Regions from separate parts of the Enterobacter sp. UNJFSC 003 genome, predicted to be linked through region 1. Evidence: predicted binding sites of a transcription regulator. Region 1 holds the regulator's gene; each other region holds the start of a gene.
The links. Region 1 encodes PurR, which represses purine synthesis genes. Its sites were predicted from a motif close to CANGCAAACGTTTGCNTG; they were not measured.
Positions count from the first base shown of each region.

Region 1 (6,550 bases):
CGTAGGCAACGGGAAATTTATCCAGTCGCCGCGCAGCGGCCAGGATATTCAAATTACCTCACTCAGCGAAGATTACTGGGTGCGCCATTATGTTGGCGCGCGCCGCGTAATGACGCCGAAAACCATCCGCTAATCCCTGCCCTGCCACCTCTGTGACAGGGTAAGTTCCTCTTTTGCATACCCTTTCAATTTGCTATCCTTTCCTTGTTGTCTGTAGGGTTATTGGCAGCGTAAATATAATAAGGAGAGAAGCAATGTCGTTCGAATTACCTGCACTACCGTATGCAAAAGACGCCCTGGCACCGCACATTTCTGCGGAAACCCTGGAGTATCACTACGGCAAACATCACCAGACGTATGTCACCAACCTGAACAACCTGATCAAAGGCACCGATTTTGAAGGCAAAACGCTGGAAGAGATCGTACGCAGTTCAGAGGGTGGCGTGTTTAATAACGCCGCTCAGGTGTGGAACCATACCTTCTACTGGCACTGCCTGGCGCCAAATGCAGGTGGGGAACCGAAGGGTGAGCTGGCGGCTGCCATTAACGCAGCGTTCGGCAGCTTTGCGGATTTCAAAGCGAAGTTTACTGATGCCGCAATCAAAAACTTTGGTTCTGGCTGGACGTGGCTGGTGAAAGAGGCGGATGGCAAACTGGCTATTGTTTCCACTTCAAACGCCGGTACGCCACTGACCACTAGCGCAACGCCGCTGATGACCGTGGATGTCTGGGAACACGCCTACTACATTGATTACCGCAACGCGCGTCCTAACTATCTGGAGCACTTCTGGTCTCTGGCTAACTGGGACTTTGTGGCGAAGAACTTCGCCGCGTAAGAGACACGCAGAAGGGTCCGCCCTTCTGCGCTTTTAGCTTATTCTGTGGCGCATGCCGCTTCAGGTTGTTTGCGACCCGACATCAGCACCAATAGCAGGCCGAGGGCAGCAATGATGGCGCCCATCACCGGTACAAAGCTGTACCCCAGCCCACCCGAAATCACTGCGCCGCCTGCTGCGGCACCCAAGGCATTCCCCAGATTAAACGCACCAATATTGACGGATGAAGAGAGTCCCGGAGCTTCATGGGCGACGCGCATGACGCGCATCTGCAATGGCGGTACCACTGCGAAGGTGGCTGCGCCCCATACCACCATGGCAATTGCCGCCCCCACCTCATTTTGCGCCAACCAGGGTATCGCCACCATAATGGCAATCAGCAGGGTCAGGAAGCCTTTCAGGGTACCGCTCACAGAACGGTCGGCCAACTTGCCCCCGAGGTAATTACCGATAGAGAAGCCCACGCCGATCAGCACCAGCATCGCGGTAATAAAAAGCGGCGTTGCATGCATTATCTCGTGCAGTACCGGGGAAATATAGGTGTAGAGCGTAAACATCGCCCCTGCTCCGAGAACGGTTGTCAGCAGCGCAGAGAGCACTTGAGGACGCACCAGCACTGAGAGTTCTTTACGCACATCCGGACGTTCGCCCGCGCTGCCTTTCGGTAACGAGAAGAACAGGGCGATCATCGCCACCACACCCAGCCCGGCAGTGGCGAGGAAGGACATCCGCCATCCGATCGCTTCCCCCATCCAGGTTGCAGCAGGTACGCCGCCAATATTGGCAATCGTCAGCCCCATAAACATGGTCGCCACTGCGCTGGCCTGCTTATGTTTGGGCACCACGCTTGCGGCAACGACAGAGCCCAGCCCAAAGAAGGCGCCGTGGTTCAGGCTGGTCAGAATACGGGACAGCATCAGCGTGGTGTAATCCGGCGCAATGGCGGAGAGCACATTGCCCAGCGTAAAGATGGCCATCAGGAAAATCAGCGCGTTGCGTCGCGCCCGATGCGAAAGCAACAGCGTCATCAGCGGAGCCCCCACCATCACGCCAATGGCGTAGGCGCTGATCAACATACCGGCCGCAGGGATAGAAACCTCTACGCCTTGGGCGATAACGGGCAATAACCCCATCGGGGAAAATTCAGTGGTGCCAATCCCAAAAGCGCCGATCGCCAGGGCCAGCAGGGGAAAATTGATTTTCATGCGTCAACTCCGGATGCCGTGTTATGTCGTAACACAGAACAAAGAAGCGGAAAGCATGACATCAATCACAAAAAATGAGAAGTTAACAAATTGGCAAAAGATTTTTGCCAGAGGGGTAACAATCGGGATAAGCAGGAGGGAGAGAACGCTCCCTCCGCGTAAATCAGTGCAGTACTGCCGTCAAACCTGCGGCAACAATCAGCGCCAGCACAATCACGGTCGTCGTCAGCGAAAACTTCAGATCGGTATTCATCAATTTTTCTCCTTTTAATCCCCCCACAAAAAGTGAGTCTGCTCATTTTTACACAGTTTACGTCAAAAATCTTCCTGGATTTAAACGGATATCCACTTTTGCTCTTCCCCTTTTCACCAAGATAGGACAAAATTCCACGCTAAATTTATTAGCGTACCGGCCATTGACCCCCTCCTGACGTCCTGAGTCGTTTTCCCGGCGTGTCGCAATTCCAGATTGCGTAATAAGGGTGAGAGAAGGCAAACGTTTACCTTCATGTTTTTCAGGAGCTTAGGATATGGTCTGGAGTGACATTTAATGGCAACAATTAAAGATGTGGCAAAACGCGCAAACGTTTCCACTACAACCGTATCACATGTTATTAACAAAACCCGTTTCGTTGCGGAAGAGACGCGCAATGCCGTCTGGGCAGCGATCAAGGAACTGCACTACTCGCCGAGTGCGGTTGCGCGCAGTCTTAAAGTTAATCACACCAAATCCATTGGTTTGCTGGCCACCAGCAGTGAAGCGGCCTATTTTGCCGAGATCATTGAAGCGGTAGAAAAAAACTGCTTCCAGAAAGGCTATACCCTTATCCTGGGCAACGCGTGGAACAACATTGAAAAACAGCGAGCCTATCTGTCAATGATGGCGCAGAAGCGCGTGGATGGTCTGCTGGTGATGTGCTCCGAGTACCCGGAGTCGGTGCTTTCCATGCTTGAAGAGTATCGCCACATACCGATGGTCGTTATGGACTGGGGTGAAGCGCGTGCCGACTTCACCGATTCCGTGATTGATAACGCCTTCGAAGGCGGTTATATGGCGGGACGTTATTTGGTGGAACGCGGTCACCGCGAAATTGGTGTGATACCGGGGCCGCTGGAGCGCAACACCGGTGCGGGCCGCCTGGCCGGGTTTATGAAAGCGATGGAAGAAGCGATGATCGCGGTGCCGGAAAACTGGATTGTTCAGGGTGACTTTGAACCCGAATCAGGCTATCGCGCGATGCAGCAGATTGTCTCCCAGCCGCACCGTCCGACCGCCGTCTTCTGTGGTGGTGACATCATGGCGATGGGTGCACTCTGTGCGGCAGATGAGCTGGGGCTGCGCGTACCGCAGGATATTTCCGTCATCGGGTATGACAACGTGCGTAACGCGCGCTTCTTTACCCCTGCGCTGACCACCATTCACCAGCCAAAAGATTCACTGGGCGAAACAGCCTTCAATATGCTGATGGACAGGATCGTCAACAAGCGAGAAGAATCCCAGTCAATTGAAGTTCATCCTCGCCTTATTGAACGCCGTTCCGTTGCGGATGGTCCGTTCCGCGACTACCGTCGTTAATCTCATACGGAGCCCGCTACGCTGGCTCCCGTAACCACTCCCGGTTAAGCGTATCACTGTCTCCCAGGTAATCCAGAAGCCAGGCCATTGCAGGTGATACATCGCTTTGCTGCCATGTCAGGCAACAGGCGGCATCCGGGAAGGGGTTCTCCAGCGTCAGCGCAGCCCATTCACCCGTGTCAATGCGCGGGCGCGCAAAATGGCCAGGCACCATTGCAACGCACAGCCCGGCGCTGAGGCAGGTCGCGGATGATTCCCAGTCCGGGGCCACAACCCGGCGCTGGTTATCCAGCAGCCAGGTAATACGCTTGGGCAACGAGCGCGAGGTATCTTCCAACACCAGCGACGGCCAGTTGCGCAGCGCGTCATCGCTCAGCGGCCCTTCCATTGTCGCCAGCGGATGCTCACGCGCCACCACGCATTTCCAGTTAAGCATGCCCATATCGCGGAACGCATAGCGCCCCCCGACGGGGATCGCCTGGGTTGCCCCAATCGCCATCTCCACCCTGCCGTCCGCCAGCGCGTCCCAGACGCCGTTGAACACCTCCTGGGACACCCGCAGCTCCACATCCGAGAAATGACGATAAAAATCAACAATCATCTGCCGCGTTCGTTCCGGTTTGACGATGTTATCTACCGCGATGGAAAGATGCCCTCGCCAGCCGTTAGCAATCTGCTGACACTGTTCTCGGGTGATCTGCATTTTTTTGATAACAGATCGCCCTTCTTTCAAAAACCACGCCCCGGCAGGCGTTAACTCAACGTCGCGATGACGCCGTTCAAACAGGGGAACCGCCAGCCACTCTTCCAGCTGGCGTACCGTATAGCTTATCGCCGAGGGCACGCGGTGTAGCTCCTGCGCTGCACCGCTAAAGCTGCCGTTACGCGCGACGGCATCCACAACTTCAAGAGAATAATCTGACCACATTTTCTGCCTGCAAAATTTTTGAATGCACCCGCCAAATATTAGCGTTTCACAAGCCGCTTTGCACTCCCTACACTCTGCGCCAACGTACACCTGCCTCCTCAAGGAGAAGAAATAATGCAACCTCATAAAGGATTTTTAGTCTGGCTCGCCGGTTTGAGCGTGCTGGGCTTTTTGGCCACCGATATGTACCTGCCGGCCTTTGCCGCGATGCAGGAAGATTTACAGACCCCGGCTGCCGCCATCAGCGCCAGCCTGAGCGTATTCCTTGCCGGCTTTGCCTTCGCGCAGTTGCTCTGGGGCCCGCTTTCCGATCGCTTTGGTCGTAAGCCGGTCTTGTTGCTGGGTCTGGCTATTTTTGCCGTGGGCTGTCTGGGGATGCTGTGGGTACGCGATGCAGCCTGGCTGCTGGTGCTGCGCTTCGTGCAGGCCGTTGGCGTATGTGCCGCAGCGGTGACCTGGCAGGCGCTGGTGACGGATTACTATCCTGCTTCACGCACTAACCGCATTTTCGCCACCATTATGCCGTTGGTGGGGCTTTCGCCCGCCCTCGCCCCCCTGCTGGGAAGCTGGCTGCTGGCGCATTTCGACTGGCAGGCCATCTTCGCCACGCTGTTTGCCGTTACCCTGGTGCTGATGCTGCCCGCGTTTACCCTCAAGCCTGCGCCTAAAAAGGAGCCGCTGCCGGAAGCGAAGCCGATCACCTTTACCTCTTTGCTGCGGGCGAAGGCGTATCGCGGTAACGTCCTGATTTATGCGGCCTGCTCTGCAAGCTTCTTCGCATGGCTGACCGGCTCGCCGTTCATTCTGCATGATATGGGCTACAGCCCTGCAGCCATTGGCCTGAGCTACGTCCCGCAGACCATCGCCTTCCTGGTCGGTGGCTATGGCTGTCGTGCTGCGTTGCAGAAATGGGAAGGTCAGCAGATGCTGCCGTGGCTGCTGGCGCTGTACGCGTTGAGCGTGATCGGCACCTGGGCTGTGGGCTTCGTTCCGGGCGCAGGCCTGGTTGAGATTTTGATTCCGTTCTGCGTGATGGCTATTGCCAACGGTGCCATTTACCCTATCGTCGTGGCGCAGGCATTACGCCCATTCCCGCAGGCAACTGGCCGTGCAGCCGCGCTGCAGAACACGCTGCAGCTGGGTTTGTGCTTCCTGGCAAGCCTGGTGGTCTCAGCCCTGATCGCCACCCCACTGCTGACCACCACCAGCGTAATGCTGTTTACCGTCGCGTTGGCCGCCATTGGCTACCGTATGCAGTCTTCCGCGCATCGGGAGCAAAAAGAGGGAGCTCGGGCAGAAACGTCGCATGCATAATCGCGCTGGAAATTATGTTACGTTTCAGTGATTAGGTTGCTAAGAATTTTCTATTGAATCACCAAATTTTGAGGCCTATACTAAATTTGGTTCGATTAAATACGATAAATATTAAGTGTTAACGGGAGCCGGAGTGCTCCCGTTTTTCCATGGAAGGCATTTCGGCAAGGGTTATCTCCCTTCCTCTGTTCTACGTCGGATACTAGCCTCGCGGGGAATTACCGTGAGATTTCTCACAAACCATAAAAAGCGTCTACGCTGTTTGAAGGTTCTGATCACAGCAAGGTGATGGAGAAGCTATGAGTTCATCGTGTATAGAAGAAGTCAGCGTTCCGGACGATAACTGGTCCCGGATCGTCAGTGAACTGTTAGGTCGTGCAGGCATCACGATTAATGGGCCTTCCCCCTCCGATCCGCAGGTCAAGCATCCCGACTTTTTTAAACGCGTGTTGCGCGAGGGATCGTTAGGATTGGGCGAGAGTTATATGGACGGCTGGTGGGAGTGCGAACGGCTGGATATCTTTTTCACCAGCGTGTTACGCGCCGGTCTTGAAAACCAGCTTCCTCGAAACCTGAAAGACACGCTGCGTGTTGCGTCTGCCCGATTGTTCAATCTGCAAAACAAAAAGCGGGCGTGGATTGTCGGCAAAGAGCATTACGATCTTGGTAATGACCTGTTCAGCCGTATGCT
Region 1 covers NZ_JBAKHK010000002.1:254,449-260,998, forward strand. The annotation lists gene V5P19_RS07265 (C40 family peptidase) at 1-133, shown strand, start outside; gene sodB (superoxide dismutase [Fe]) at 255-836, shown strand; gene V5P19_RS07275 (MFS transporter) at 875-2,041, opposite strand; gene V5P19_RS07280 (YnhF family membrane protein) at 2,205-2,294, opposite strand; gene purR (HTH-type transcriptional repressor PurR) at 2,592-3,617, shown strand; gene punR (DNA-binding transcriptional activator PunR) at 3,634-4,545, opposite strand; gene punC (purine nucleoside transporter PunC) at 4,660-5,859, shown strand; gene cfa (cyclopropane fatty acyl phospholipid synthase) at 6,159-6,550, shown strand, end outside.

Region 2 (6,550 bases), on a different contig from region 1:
TCGCCAAACCATCTCCGACATCATCGCGGGCCGTGACCCGCGCCTGCTGGTGGTATGTGGTCCTTGCTCGATTCACGATCCTGAAACCGCCATTGAGTACGCTCGTCGATTTAAAACATTAGCGGAGGAGGTCAGCGATAGCCTCTATCTGGTGATGCGCGTCTATTTTGAAAAGCCACGTACCACCGTTGGCTGGAAAGGGTTGATTAACGATCCGCACATGGATGGCTCGTTTGATGTAGAAGCAGGCCTGAAGATTGCGCGTCGCCTGCTGGTGGAGCTGGTTAGCATGGGGCTGCCGCTGGCAACCGAGGCTCTGGATCCGAACAGCCCGCAGTACCTGGGCGATCTGTTTAGCTGGTCTGCGATTGGTGCACGCACCACCGAATCACAAACTCACCGTGAGATGGCGTCAGGTCTGTCTATGCCGGTTGGCTTCAAAAACGGTACCGACGGTAGCCTCGCCACGGCGATTAACGCGATGCGCGCCGCAGCAATGCCGCACCGTTTCGTGGGGATTAACCAGGCGGGCCAGGTTTGCCTGCTACAAACCCAGGGCAACCCGGATGGTCATGTGATCCTGCGTGGCGGTAAAGCGCCGAACTACAGCCCAGCAGATGTTGCGCAGTGCGAAAAAGAGATGGAACAGGCGGGACTGCGCCCGGCTCTGATGGTAGATTGCAGCCATGGTAACTCAAATAAAGATTACCGCCGTCAGCCCGCAGTGGCGGAATCTGTGGTTGCACAGATAAAAGACGGAAACCGTTCCATTATCGGTCTGATGATTGAGAGCAACATTCATGAAGGTAATCAATCATCAGAACAACCACGCAGCGCGATGAAGCACGGTGTATCGGTAACAGACGCCTGCATCAGCTGGGAAACCACCGATGCGCTGCTGCGTGAGATTCATAAAGATTTACGTGGCCAGCTGACGACGCGTCTGGCTTAAGAGGTTAGTTATGGTTGCTGAATTGACCGCACTGCGCGATCAAATTGATGAAGTGGATAAGGCGCTGCTGGATCTGCTGGCACGCCGTATGGCGCTGGTTGCCGAAGTTGGTGAGGTTAAAAGCAAGTACGGCCTGCCTATTTATGTTCCGGAACGCGAAGCCTCAATGTTGGCATCCCGTCGTAAAGAAGCGCAGGTGCTGGGCGTTTCGCCCGATTTGATAGAAGACGTTCTGCGTCGCGTGATGCGGGAATCTTATTCCAGCGAGAACGACAAAGGCTTCAAAACCCTTTGTCCGTCGCTGCGCCCGGTAGTTATTGTGGGCGGCGGCGGGCAAATGGGGCGTCTCTTTGAGAAAATGCTGACGCTTTCTGGCTATCAGGTACGCATCCTGGAAAAAGATGACTGGGCACATGCGCCAGACATCATGAAAGATGCGGGCATGGTGATCGTCAGCGTACCTATCCACGTCACGGAGCAGATTATTGGAAAGCTTCCTGCTCTGCCGGAAGATTGTATTCTGGTGGATCTGGCATCCGTAAAAAATGGCCCGTTGCAGGCGATGCTGGCAGCCCATACCGGCCCGGTGCTGGGGTTACACCCGATGTTTGGCCCGGACAGCGGCAGCCTGGCTAAGCAAGTTGTGGTTTACTGTGATGGGCGTCAGCCGGACGCGTACCAATGGTTCCTGGAACAGATTCAGGTATGGGGCGCGCGTTTGCACCGCATCAGCGCGGTTGAACACGATCAGAACATGGCGTTCATTCAGGCGTTGCGCCACTTTGCGACCTTTGCATATGGCCTGCATCTGGCGGAAGAAAATGTCCAGCTCGAACAATTGCTGGCACTTTCTTCGCCGATCTACCGCCTGGAGCTGGCAATGGTAGGGCGTTTATTTGCGCAGGATCCGCAGCTTTACGCCGACATTATTATGTCATCCGAGAATAACCTCGCGCTCATCAAACGCTACTATCAGCGGTTTGGTGAAGCCATTACTCTGCTGGAGCACGGTGATAAACAGGCGTTTATCGATAGCTTCCGCAAAGTCGAGCACTGGTTCGGCGATTACGCGACCCGTTTTCAGAGTGAGAGCCGCACGCTGTTGCGTCAGGCAAATGACAGTCGCCAGTAATGCGATGATGTATATACTAAAAGCCAGCATTGCTGGCTTTTTTCATTTTGGGGAACTGTTATGGCTGAACCACAGCTGCTGTTGAATTACACCGGGCATTTGCCGGAATGCCCGACCTGGAGCGCTGAAGAGAACGCGCTCTACTGGGCGGACATTCTGGAAGGCGAAATCCACCGTTACCATCTGCCCAGCGCACAACACTCGGTACTCTCCTTCCACGAAGAGGTGGGCTGTTTCGCGCTGCGTGAGCACGGTGGTTTTATCGTCGCGATGCGTCATGGCATCTGGCTTACCGATAAGCACGGTTTGCTTCGACGCAAGGTGTGTGATAACCCGTCTAATCCGCAGCTTGCGCGTTTCAACGATGGGGGAACCGATTCCCTGGGCCGCTTCTATGCTGGCACCTTCTGGGGGCCTGGGGATTACAATGGCGCCCTGCTGATGCGCATCGACAATGACCTGACGCCTCACGTCATCCAGTGCGATATCCACGGGCATAACGGTTTAGCCTTTAGCCCGGATCGGCAGTGGATGTTTACCTCTGACACGCCTAACGGTGTCATTTACCGTACACCGCTTGATGAACAGGGCGAACCCGGAAAACGCGAGGTATTTCGCCAATTCAAAGACGGCGAGGGGATACCTGACGGCGCCGCAATGGATGTGGAAGGCTGTTACTGGAGTGCTCTGTTTGATGGCTGGCGCATTGCGCGGTTCTCACCTCAAGGGGAACAGCTGGAGGAGTATCGCCTGCCGGTTCGTTGCCCGACGATGGTTTGTTTTGGCGGCGATGATATGAAGACGCTGTTTATCACCACCACGCGAGAAAATATGGACGCGGAGGAGGTAGCGGCATACCCGCTTTCCGGCGCCATCTTCACCCTGCCCGTGAGCGTGGCAGGGATGAAGAAAAGCCGTTTTATCGAGCGTTAGATCGGATCGACAGGCACGACGTTCTCGCTCGGATAGCAGCCCAGCACTTTCATTGAGCGGGTGATTTTACCGAGCTCACGCAGGGCCTTCTGCATGGAAGCAGACTCCAGGTTGGCCTGGATATCGAGGTAGAACATCTCTTCCCACGGGTTGCCGTGAATGGGGCGGGATTCCAGCCGGGTCATGATCAGGTTGTGGTTACGCAGCACCAGCAGTGCCTCAACCAGCGCGCCAGCCTGTTGGCCGGTGGCCATCAGCAGGGTCGTTTTAGCCGGCACCTGGTCTGAAACATCTATGGCCTTGCGAGCCAACACCACGAAACGGGTGATGTTTTGCGTCTGGTTAGCCAGGTTACGTTCCAGTACCTGTAAGCTATACAGCGCGCCGCCCGCTTCGCTGCCGAGTGCGGCAACGGTTGGGGAATTTGCCTGTGCCACTTTCTCCATCGCGGCGGAGGTGCTCTCGGTGTACTCAATTTTCCAGTTTGGATAACGGTTCAGGAACTGACTGCACTGCTGGAAAGGTTGCGGGTGGCTGTAGACCGTCACGATCTTGTTCAAATCGGTTGAGCCTGAGACCAGCACGCAGTGATCGATAGGGATCGTCAACTCGCCAACCAGCGACAGGCTAGTGTGCTGCAGCAGATCGTACACGTCGTTGATGGCACCAGAGCTGGTGTTTTCAATCGGTACAACGGCATAATCAGCCTGGCCGGTCTCCACCTGATTAAAAATATCCGCAAATTTTGCGCAGCCGCTCTCAATGAACTCTTCGAAATGACGGGCAGCGTACTGGCGCGCCGCCAGGTGGGAATATGAGCCTTTAGGACCAAGAAACGCGATGCGGGCAGAGTGCGGGTTGGTTTTATTCAGATGTTGCTGCAGCAGTGCTTGTTGGGTCAGGACGGAGTCTTCGATGATGAGTTGGAACAGACGAGTGATGTAATGGGCATCAAGGTGATGTGCCTTACCCAGCTGAATCAGACGTTCCAGCAGATCGCGCTCACGGTCAATGTCACGTACCGGACGATGGGAATCCAGCTTGGCTTTACCCACTTCAACGGCAAGCGTGCGGCGTTCTGCCAGCAGTGCCAGTAATTTTTCATCCAGCGCGCTGATTTTTACTCGCAGATCCAGTAACGGGTTTTCCGGTGTCATAGTGTTGTCTGTCTCGTTTATTGTTATCAATAAAAAAGGCCTCCCGGTTTGGGAGGCCTTATTGTTCGTCTTCGCATTCTTTATCACACGACGAAACGCCTCCCATTCAGGGGAAGGTAAAAAAGAATGCGAAGAAAAACGGCGTCGGTTTCATGAAGTCATCCTGTGATTGTTATGGTTAAAGTACCCGTACTGTTTTCATTCTGTCAATAAAAAACGCGCCCGAGGGCGCGTTGGCGGTACACTCAATTTAAAGGATTACTCATCTTCAACTTCTTCCGCGAAGCTGGCGTCTTTCACCGATGTTGCGGCGCGACGGGCTTCACCTTTGTGTTGCACTTTATTGAGCTGCCGTTCCAGCTTGTTGATCAAATCGTTAATGGCGGTGTACATATCTTCATGTTTTGCGCTGGCGACCAGATGGCCGTTTGGAGTATTGATAGTTGCATCAGCGGTGAAACCCTGCGGCTCCTTAGACAGAATGATATGCGGGTTAATCAAATGAGTTTGCCATTTATCCAGTTTGGCGAGACGGTCTGCGACGTGCTGGCGGATTGCCGGAGTAATTTCCATTTGTTTACTGGTAATGTTCATTGTCATAAATTTTACCTCTTGTCTTTCCGTCTTGGTGATTCCAGCATACCCGACCTAATGTCAAAATGTGTGATTTAGATCACGTTATTTTGTCGGTTTTTGTCAGGGAATCTTTTTTGTGAGGCAGGGCAGGAAGAGGCGATATTTACCTTGTCGTCGTCTATAATTAGGGTCATAGTTGATAGGATGTATTAAAGCTAAACCGCTTCAGCCAATGACAACATTGAATAAAAAACGGCAGCCCTTGGGCTGCCGTTTTGCATATTGAGATCTATCAGGTGTTGCTGCTGTTTGCGGCGATGATTTTCGCCACCTTTTCAGCCTGCGTTGTCATCTGCATCTGACGATACGCATTTTCCATCAGCTTAAGGCCATCGCGCGTTGCCTGAGTATCCGGGTAATCGCGCAGCATACCTTCTACACGGTTAACCACGGCAACCCATGCGCCACGGCGCGTATAGTATTCAGCAACCGAGTATTCATATTTCGCCAGACGATCTTTCAGGAACACCAGACGTTTGGTGGCATCGGTCACGTACTGACTGTTCGGATAACCGCGAACCAGCTTCGAGAAGTCGTTAAAGGCATCACGCGCGTGTTGCGGGTCACGGTCGGAACGATCCACCCCGAAGAAGCCCTGCAGGGCACTGTCATCCAGCGCCATGTTGGTCAAACCACGCATATACATCACGTAATCGATGTTAGGATGAGTCGGGTTCAGACGCATGAAGCGATCGATCGCTGCCTGAGCCAGCGGCAGATCGGCATTTTTGTAGTAGGCGTAAATGAGATCTAACTGTACCTGCTGAGAATACGGGCCAAATGGATAGCGATTATCCAACGCTTCCAGTTGCGTTATCGCCTGTTTCCAGTTACCGTCCTGCAACTTTTGTTGTGCGGTCGCATAGATTTCATTCGGCGGATTGTCAGGGACCTGTTCATTTGAACCGGAGCAGCCCACCAAAGCCAGGCTCAACGTGGCCGCTGCCACCAGATATTTCATGCGCGTCATGACGTTTTGACTTTCCTCAAATGTTTGTCCGGGAGAAACTCTGTTCCTGCTCCCGATTAAGACCAGCTACAATAGCACACTATATTAAACGGCAAAGCCGTAAAACCCAACGTTAAACGAAGAAGCAGTTTATGGCACAACGAGTAGAACTCACCGCAACAGTCTCCGAAAATCAGCTCGGTCAACGCTTAGATCAGGCTTTGGCCGAATTGTTCCCTGATTATTCGCGTTCACGTATAAAAGAATGGATTCTTGACCAGCGCGTGCTGGTTAATGGCAAACTCTGGGACAAACCTAAAGAGAAAGTGTTAGGTGGGGAAGCTGTCGCCATCAATGCTGAAATCGATGAGGAAATCCGATTCGAGCCGCAGGATATTCCCCTTAACATCGTCTATGAAGATGATGACATCCTGGTGATCAACAAGCCGCGTGATTTTGTCGTTCACCCAGGTGCGGGGAATCCTGATGGTACTGTTCTTAACGCACTTCTCCATTATTATCCGCCAATTGCTGACGTACCGCGTGCCGGTATTGTGCACCGTCTGGATAAAGACACGACCGGTTTGATGGTTGTGGCTAAGACCGTTCCTGCTCAGACTCGTCTGGTGGAATCGCTGCAGCTGCGCGAAATCACCCGCGAATATGAAGCGGTAGCCATTGGTCATATGACATCGGGTGGTACGGTTGAAGAACCGATTAGCCGTCACCCGACGAAGCGTACACATATGTCGGTGCATCCGATGGGTAAACCGGCGGTAACGCATTACCGC
Region 2 covers NZ_JBAKHK010000014.1:91,738-98,287, forward strand. The annotation lists gene aroF (3-deoxy-7-phosphoheptulonate synthase AroF) at 1-952, shown strand, start outside; gene tyrA (bifunctional chorismate mutase/prephenate dehydrogenase) at 963-2,084, shown strand; gene V5P19_RS20995 (SMP-30/gluconolactonase/LRE family protein) at 2,145-3,017, shown strand; gene pheA (bifunctional chorismate mutase/prephenate dehydratase) at 3,014-4,174, opposite strand; Phe leader region at 4,204-4,329, opposite strand; gene pheL (pheA operon leader peptide PheL) at 4,281-4,328, opposite strand; gene raiA (ribosome-associated translation inhibitor RaiA) at 4,433-4,774, opposite strand; gene bamD (outer membrane protein assembly factor BamD) at 5,043-5,780, opposite strand; gene rluD (23S rRNA pseudouridine(1911/1915/1917) synthase RluD) at 5,912-6,550, shown strand, end outside.
Region 2: the regulator PurR is predicted to act here: its motif matches at 4,872-4,889, upstream of raiA (ribosome-associated translation inhibitor RaiA).

Region 3 (6,550 bases), 350 kb from region 1:
ACGCCGTTGCCCGTCTTGAGCGCTTTGTATCAGCGGACTTCGCTCAGGTGGACTACACCGATGCTGTCGCGATCCTCGAAAAATGCGGTGAGAAGTTCGAGAACCCGGTGTACTGGGGCGTAGATCTCTCCTCCGAGCATGAACGCTATCTGGCAGAGAAACACTTCAAAGCACCAGTTGTGGTGAAAAACTACCCGAAAGACATTAAGGCCTTCTACATGCGCCTTAACGAAGACGGTAAAACTGTTGCGGCGATGGATGTTCTGGCTCCGGGTATTGGTGAGATCATCGGTGGTTCCCAGCGTGAAGAGCGTCTGGACATACTGGATGCGCGTATGGAAGAGATGGGTCTGAATCCTGCTGATTACAGCTGGTATCGCGATCTGCGCCGTTACGGCACCGTACCGCACTCCGGCTTTGGTCTGGGCTTTGAACGTCTGATTGCCTATGTTACCGGTGTTCAGAACGTTCGTGACGTTATTCCTTTCCCTCGTACACCACGTAACGCCAGCTTCTAACCGCCATACATGCAAATGGCCAGCTTATGCTGGCCATTATTTTATTCTGTATTGTCAATTTTCGTCAGTACAAAGTCAGCATCTTTAAACTACAACCCCGTCATAACCACTACCTGTTACGTTTTGTTTCCACGAAATATCTACGCACAAAAAATAAACCACAGTCTTATTGCGATTATTACATCCTCAAGCATTAGCACAAATTTTGACCGAATATACAGCCATCCAGAAGTCTCACTTGACTCATAAGAAAAAATGAGTCGTTTAACATCTGTGTATATGAAATGCCTTTATCCAAATTAATCATAAGGAATTCATATATATAGAAATGAGTGTGTTGTTTAAATCACCAGATCGCTCTGAAATTTGAGGTGGTTCACAAAGTTCCTCAAAATACATATTTAGTTACACATGATTGCTTTTTGTTACTCAATCTTGAGATTTGTAGCACTTTCAGGCTAGCGAAACGGTTCTATGAATGGAAAGATGCCTATCAGATACATAAAGACACCTAACTCTCATCAATAGTTCCGGAAATATTTATTGACAGAATTTATTGACGGCAGTGGCGAGTGTCATAAAAAAACCAATGAGGGTAATAAATAATGATGAAGCGCAATATTCTGGCAGTGGTAGTCCCTGCCCTGCTGGTAGCCGGTGCAGCAAACGCTGCAGAAATCTATAACAAAGACGGCAACAAATTAGATCTGTACGGGAAAGCAGTTGGCCTGCATTACTTCTCTGATGATTCTGGTAATGACGGCGACAAGACTTATGCGCGTCTCGGCTTCAAAGGCGAAACCAAGATCAATGACCAACTGACCGGTTACGGCCAGTGGGAATACAACTTCCAGGGTAACAACTCCGAAGGCGCTGATGCTCAGTCCGGTAACAAAACCCGTCTGGCGTTCGCTGGCCTGAAATACGGTGATGCAGGCTCCTTCGACTACGGTCGTAACTATGGCCTGGTTTATGATGCAATCGGCATCACCGATATGCTGCCAGAGTTCGGCGGCGACACCGGTGTGAGCGATAACTTCTTCTCTGGCCGTACTGGTGGTCTGGCGACTTACCGTAACAGCGGTTTCTTCGGTCTGGTTGACGGTCTGAACTTCGGCGTTCAGTACCTGGGTAAAAACGAGCGTACCGATGCAACTCGTTCTAACGGCGACGGCTGGGCAACTTCTCTGAGCTATGATTACGAAGGCTTCGGCGTTGTGGGTGCTTACGGTGCTGCTGACCGTACCGACAACCAGCAGACTCTGGCATGGGGCAAAGGCGACAAAGCTGAGCAGTGGGCAACTGGCCTGAAATACGACGCGAACAACATTTACCTGGCAGCACTGTATGGTGAAATGCGCAACGCAGCGCGTCTGGGCAGCCGTGGCTTCGCTAACAAATCTCAGGACTTCTCTGTTGTAGCACAGTACCAGTTCGACTTCGGTCTGCGTCCATCCATCGCTTACTACAAATCTAAAGCGAAAGACGTAGAAGGTATTGGTGACGAAGACTTCATCAACTATATCGACGTTGGCGCGACTTACTACTTCAACAAAAACATGTCCACCTATGTTGACTACCAGATCAACCAGCTGAAAGACGACAACAAGCTGGGCGTCAGCAGCGACGACACTGTTGCTGTGGGTCTGGTTTACCAGTTCTAATCAGTACACCTCGTTGTTATATGCTTAATGAACAGGGCTTCGGCCCTGTTTTTTTATGTCTGAGAGTAAATAATGGCGACTTTTGAAAAGCCGCACGCTTTTCGTCGCAAACGGTTGGCATTTTGTAAATCTACCGTTAACCTGATAGCGGATTTCACTTCTGTAATCACAATGGAACTTCGTCATGTTTGAGAACATTACCGCCGCTCCTGCCGACCCTATTCTGGGCCTGGCCGATCTGTTTCGTGCCGACGACCGCCCTGGCAAAATCAACCTGGGTATTGGTGTATATAAAGATGAAACCGGCAAAACACCGGTACTGACCAGCGTTAAGAAAGCTGAGCAGTATCTGCTGGAAAACGAAACCACCAAGAATTACCTCGGTATTGATGGTATCCCTGAATTTGGTCGTTGCACTCAGGAACTGCTGTTCGGAAAAGGCAGTGCGATTGTGAGCAGCAAACGCGCTCGCACGGCACAAACCCCAGGCGGTACCGGCGCGTTGCGCGTGGCGGCGGATTTCCTTGCAAAAAATACGTCTGTTAAGCGTGTCTGGGTAAGCAACCCAAGCTGGCCGAACCATAAGAGCGTCTTTAACTCTGCGGGGCTTGAAGTGCGCGAATATGCTTACTATGACGCGGCAAACCACGCCCTTGATTTCGATGGCCTGCTGGCGAGCCTGAACGAAGCACAGGCTGGTGATGTCGTGCTATTTCACGGCTGCTGCCATAACCCTACCGGTATCGATCCGACGCTGGAGCAGTGGGAACAACTGGCGAAACTGTCCGTCGAAAAAGGCTGGCTGCCACTGTTTGACTTCGCTTACCAGGGCTTTGCTCGTGGTCTGGAAGAGGATGCCGAAGGCCTGCGCGCATTCGCAGCCGTGCATCAGGAGTTGATCGTTGCCAGTTCCTACTCGAAGAACTTTGGCCTGTACAATGAGCGCGTGGGCGCTTGTACGCTGGTGGCAGCTGACGAGCAAACCGTTGATCGTGCATTTAGCCAGATGAAATCCGTGATCCGTGCCAACTACTCTAACCCACCGGCGCACGGGGCTTCTGTTGTTGCAACGATCCTGAGCAACGATGCGCTGCGTGCAATCTGGGAACAAGAGCTGAACGATATGCGCCAACGCATTCAGCGCATGCGCCTGCTGTTCGTGAGCACGCTGGCGGAAAAAGGGGCAGACCGCGACTTCAGCTTTATTATCAAGCAGAATGGTATGTTCTCGTTCAGCGGACTGACCAAAGAGCAGGTTCTGCGCCTGCGTGAAGAGTTTGGCGTTTACGCCGTGGCTTCTGGCCGCGTGAACGTTGCAGGCATGACGCCGGACAACATGGCGCCGCTGTGCGAAGCCATTGTCGCCGTCCTGTAATCTGCGCCCACAAAAAAGCCTGCATCGCGCAGGCTTTTTTTATTTAATTCGGTTTACCAGACAGGCATTTCATCTTGAAGGAACGGGTTATGCACTCGCTCATAGCCCAGCGTCGACATCGGCCCATGTCCCGCGATAAACGTCACATCATCGCCTAACGGCAATAACCTCTGTTTAATCGACTGAATCAACTGCCCATGATCGCCACGCGGGAAATCGCTGCGTCCTACGCCACCTTTGAAAATCACATCGCCGGAAATCAGCAGACGGGACTGGTCATCAAAGAAGACAATATGGCCTGGCGTATGGCCAGGACAATGCAACACCTGTAAAGTCACATTCCCTACGGTAACACTCTCTCCTTCGTTCAACCAGCGATCGGGCGTCAACGGCAGACACTCATCGAGGCCAAACATGCGGCTTTGCGCGGGTAACCCCTGCAGCCAGAACTCATCTTCTTTTTCCGGGCCGATCACCGGCACACCGTAGTGTTCAGCCAGTTCAGCGGCAGCCCCCACATGATCAAGATGACCATGGGTCAGCAAAATCTGCATCAGCGTTACGCCGCTGGCTGCAACCTCCTGCTTGATTTTCTCAGCGTCACCGCCGGGATCGACAAGCGCGGCCAGTTTAGTTTGCTCGCACCAGATTAATGAACAATTCTGGGAGAACGCGGTAACCGGAATAATACGATAGTTCATACTGCTCCTGTGTTTCGTTATTACCAGTGCCGTACCGGCCCGGTATCAATATGCACAAAGTTGCTACGTGGGTAATATCCTACACCACCTGCGCGCATAGATAACGCTGCTTTGCGAATATTGGCTAACGAAACGCCTTCAATATGGAAATCCATTGCCTGCCCTTTCGTGTGATAGCTTTTTTTCGCTACCCCACGGCTGTGGGCACGCAGCTCGTTATTGGTATCCAGAGAGCGATACCCCGAAATGAGCTGCACCGGCTTGCTGGTACCCAGCATGCCCTGAAGGCGGAATAACTGATCAAATAATCCTGGGTCGATGGCTTTTATTTTATTCGCGCGGAAATCACGGAAAAAATGGTTAAGTCTTGCTAATTCATCCTGAATATAGCCTCTGCCATCGAAGAATTCCGCTTTAAGCGACTCACCAGTATGGAGGTTGTTGAGCGTCAAAATGCGCGGACGTGGTGTCGAGAGGGTGGCAAATGCTGGCGTCGGCAAGATGGCCGCTGCGCCGAGCGCAACACCACCTAACGCCAGCAGTTTGCGGCGATTAGCGTCAAATTTGTCCATGATAATCAGGTCTACAGGTCAAAGAAATCGTAATATGCTTAGCGCACGAAGGGCACCTTAACTGGCAAAGCCGACGACGTCAAGGCGCCCAACCCCAGCAAACACGCGGCTTACAGCCATATTGCCCCGCATTCACCATAACTTACGACAATCATTTTCCCAGAACTACTTCATTTACCTGATTAATTGTTCCGCTTTTGGCAAAATTTGTGCGCCGGATCGCGCGGTGAGATCATAATTGTAAATATCTGTACGATACTGGGTACGTCCATCTTCCCCCACAAACGCCGTCAGATAATAAAGATTGACCGGGATATTGTGGCGAATATTCACGTAACGCGTATCGCCCTGCTTCAGCGCATCAGAAATCCGCGTATCGTTCCAGCCAGCATCCTGCAACAGCATATTGGCCAGTTCAGACGCTTTATTGACGCGCACACAGCCGGAACTGAGCGCGCGAGTATCTTTCTGGAACAGATTGTGATTCGGCGTATCGTGCAGATAAATGGCGTCTGAGCTCGGCATGTTGAATTTGTAGCGTCCCAGCGAATTGTGCGCGCCAGGTGCCTGCTGGAAACGGAACGGCAGATTTGATGCCGTGATCGTCGACCAGTCAACCATCCAGGGATCAATCGCCTCGTTGCTGTTCCAGCCGCGCATCACCGTGTAGTTATGCCGTTCCAGATATCCCGGATCGTTCCACAGCTTAGGCAGTATATCCTTACGCGCCAGCGTCGGCGGCACGTTCCACGGTGGGTTAACCACCACATTATTCAGCGCGCTGCTCATCATCGGCGTTTTACGGTCAGGACGGCCAACAATCACACGGGATGCCAGCACTTCGCTCCCGTCCTGATAGTAGACCAGGGAATAAGCCGGAATATTGACCATAATGCCCGTAGACAATGTGCCGGGCAGCAGACGTAAACGCTGGATATTCAACGCCAACACCCCAGCCCGCTGCGCCGGCGATACATTCAGCCAGTCGCGCGTCGACTGACCAATCACGCCGTCAGCACCGAGCCCCTGAAGGGCCTGAAACTGCTTAACCCCCGCAACCAGTTCACGATCGTAAGCGGCAGGCTTATCACTTAGAGCAACCGCTTTCTTTTCTTTCACCGGCGCAGACGGGCTGACGACCACGCTTTGTGGGTCATCGCCGGGAAGCGCAATTTTAGGTCCGCCATCGAGAATACCGGAGCGCGTAAGGATTTCACGAAGCGCCGGAACATCGCTGCTCCACTGCCCCGGGCGCAGCGTTGCCGTCGCTCGCAGCTGAGGCCATGGGCGGGAATCTCCTACCAGCGCCAGCAGCGACTGATGCATCGTGGCATATTGCGGATGAGAAGGCGCAAGGCTCGCGATAAAGCGCGGCAGGTTGCCATTATCCAGCGCCAGCTGCCACTGGTTAATGACCGATAGCGCAGGCGTCGCCAGCTTGTACGGTTTTTCGCTATACAGCCAGCGGTTGCCGTTCACCGGGATCCCCGCCACGAACTGGAGGTAGCCCATCATGGCATCCGACAGGACAACATCGCGCGCCTGGTCGGTCACCGACGGATCGGTCAAGAGTTCAACCCATTTTGTGAACTGCGGCTGGAAACCTGCAATGGCGACTTCTGCCAGCTGTTGCTGGAAAGCGCGCACTGCATCACGGTTCTCCCACATCGGCTTCATGTCGCGCGCGGCATAAAGCAGCGTGAGCTGATTGATGTAGGCA
Region 3 covers NZ_JBAKHK010000002.1:608,666-615,215, forward strand. The annotation lists gene asnS (asparagine--tRNA ligase) at 1-518, shown strand, start outside; gene ompF (porin OmpF) at 1,124-2,182, shown strand; gene V5P19_RS09085 (amino acid aminotransferase) at 2,367-3,557, shown strand; gene V5P19_RS09090 (MBL fold metallo-hydrolase) at 3,611-4,258, opposite strand; gene V5P19_RS09095 (YcbK family protein) at 4,279-4,830, opposite strand; gene ldtD (L,D-transpeptidase) at 5,005-6,550, opposite strand, start outside.
Region 3: the regulator PurR is predicted to act here: its motif matches at 2,286-2,303, upstream of V5P19_RS09085 (amino acid aminotransferase).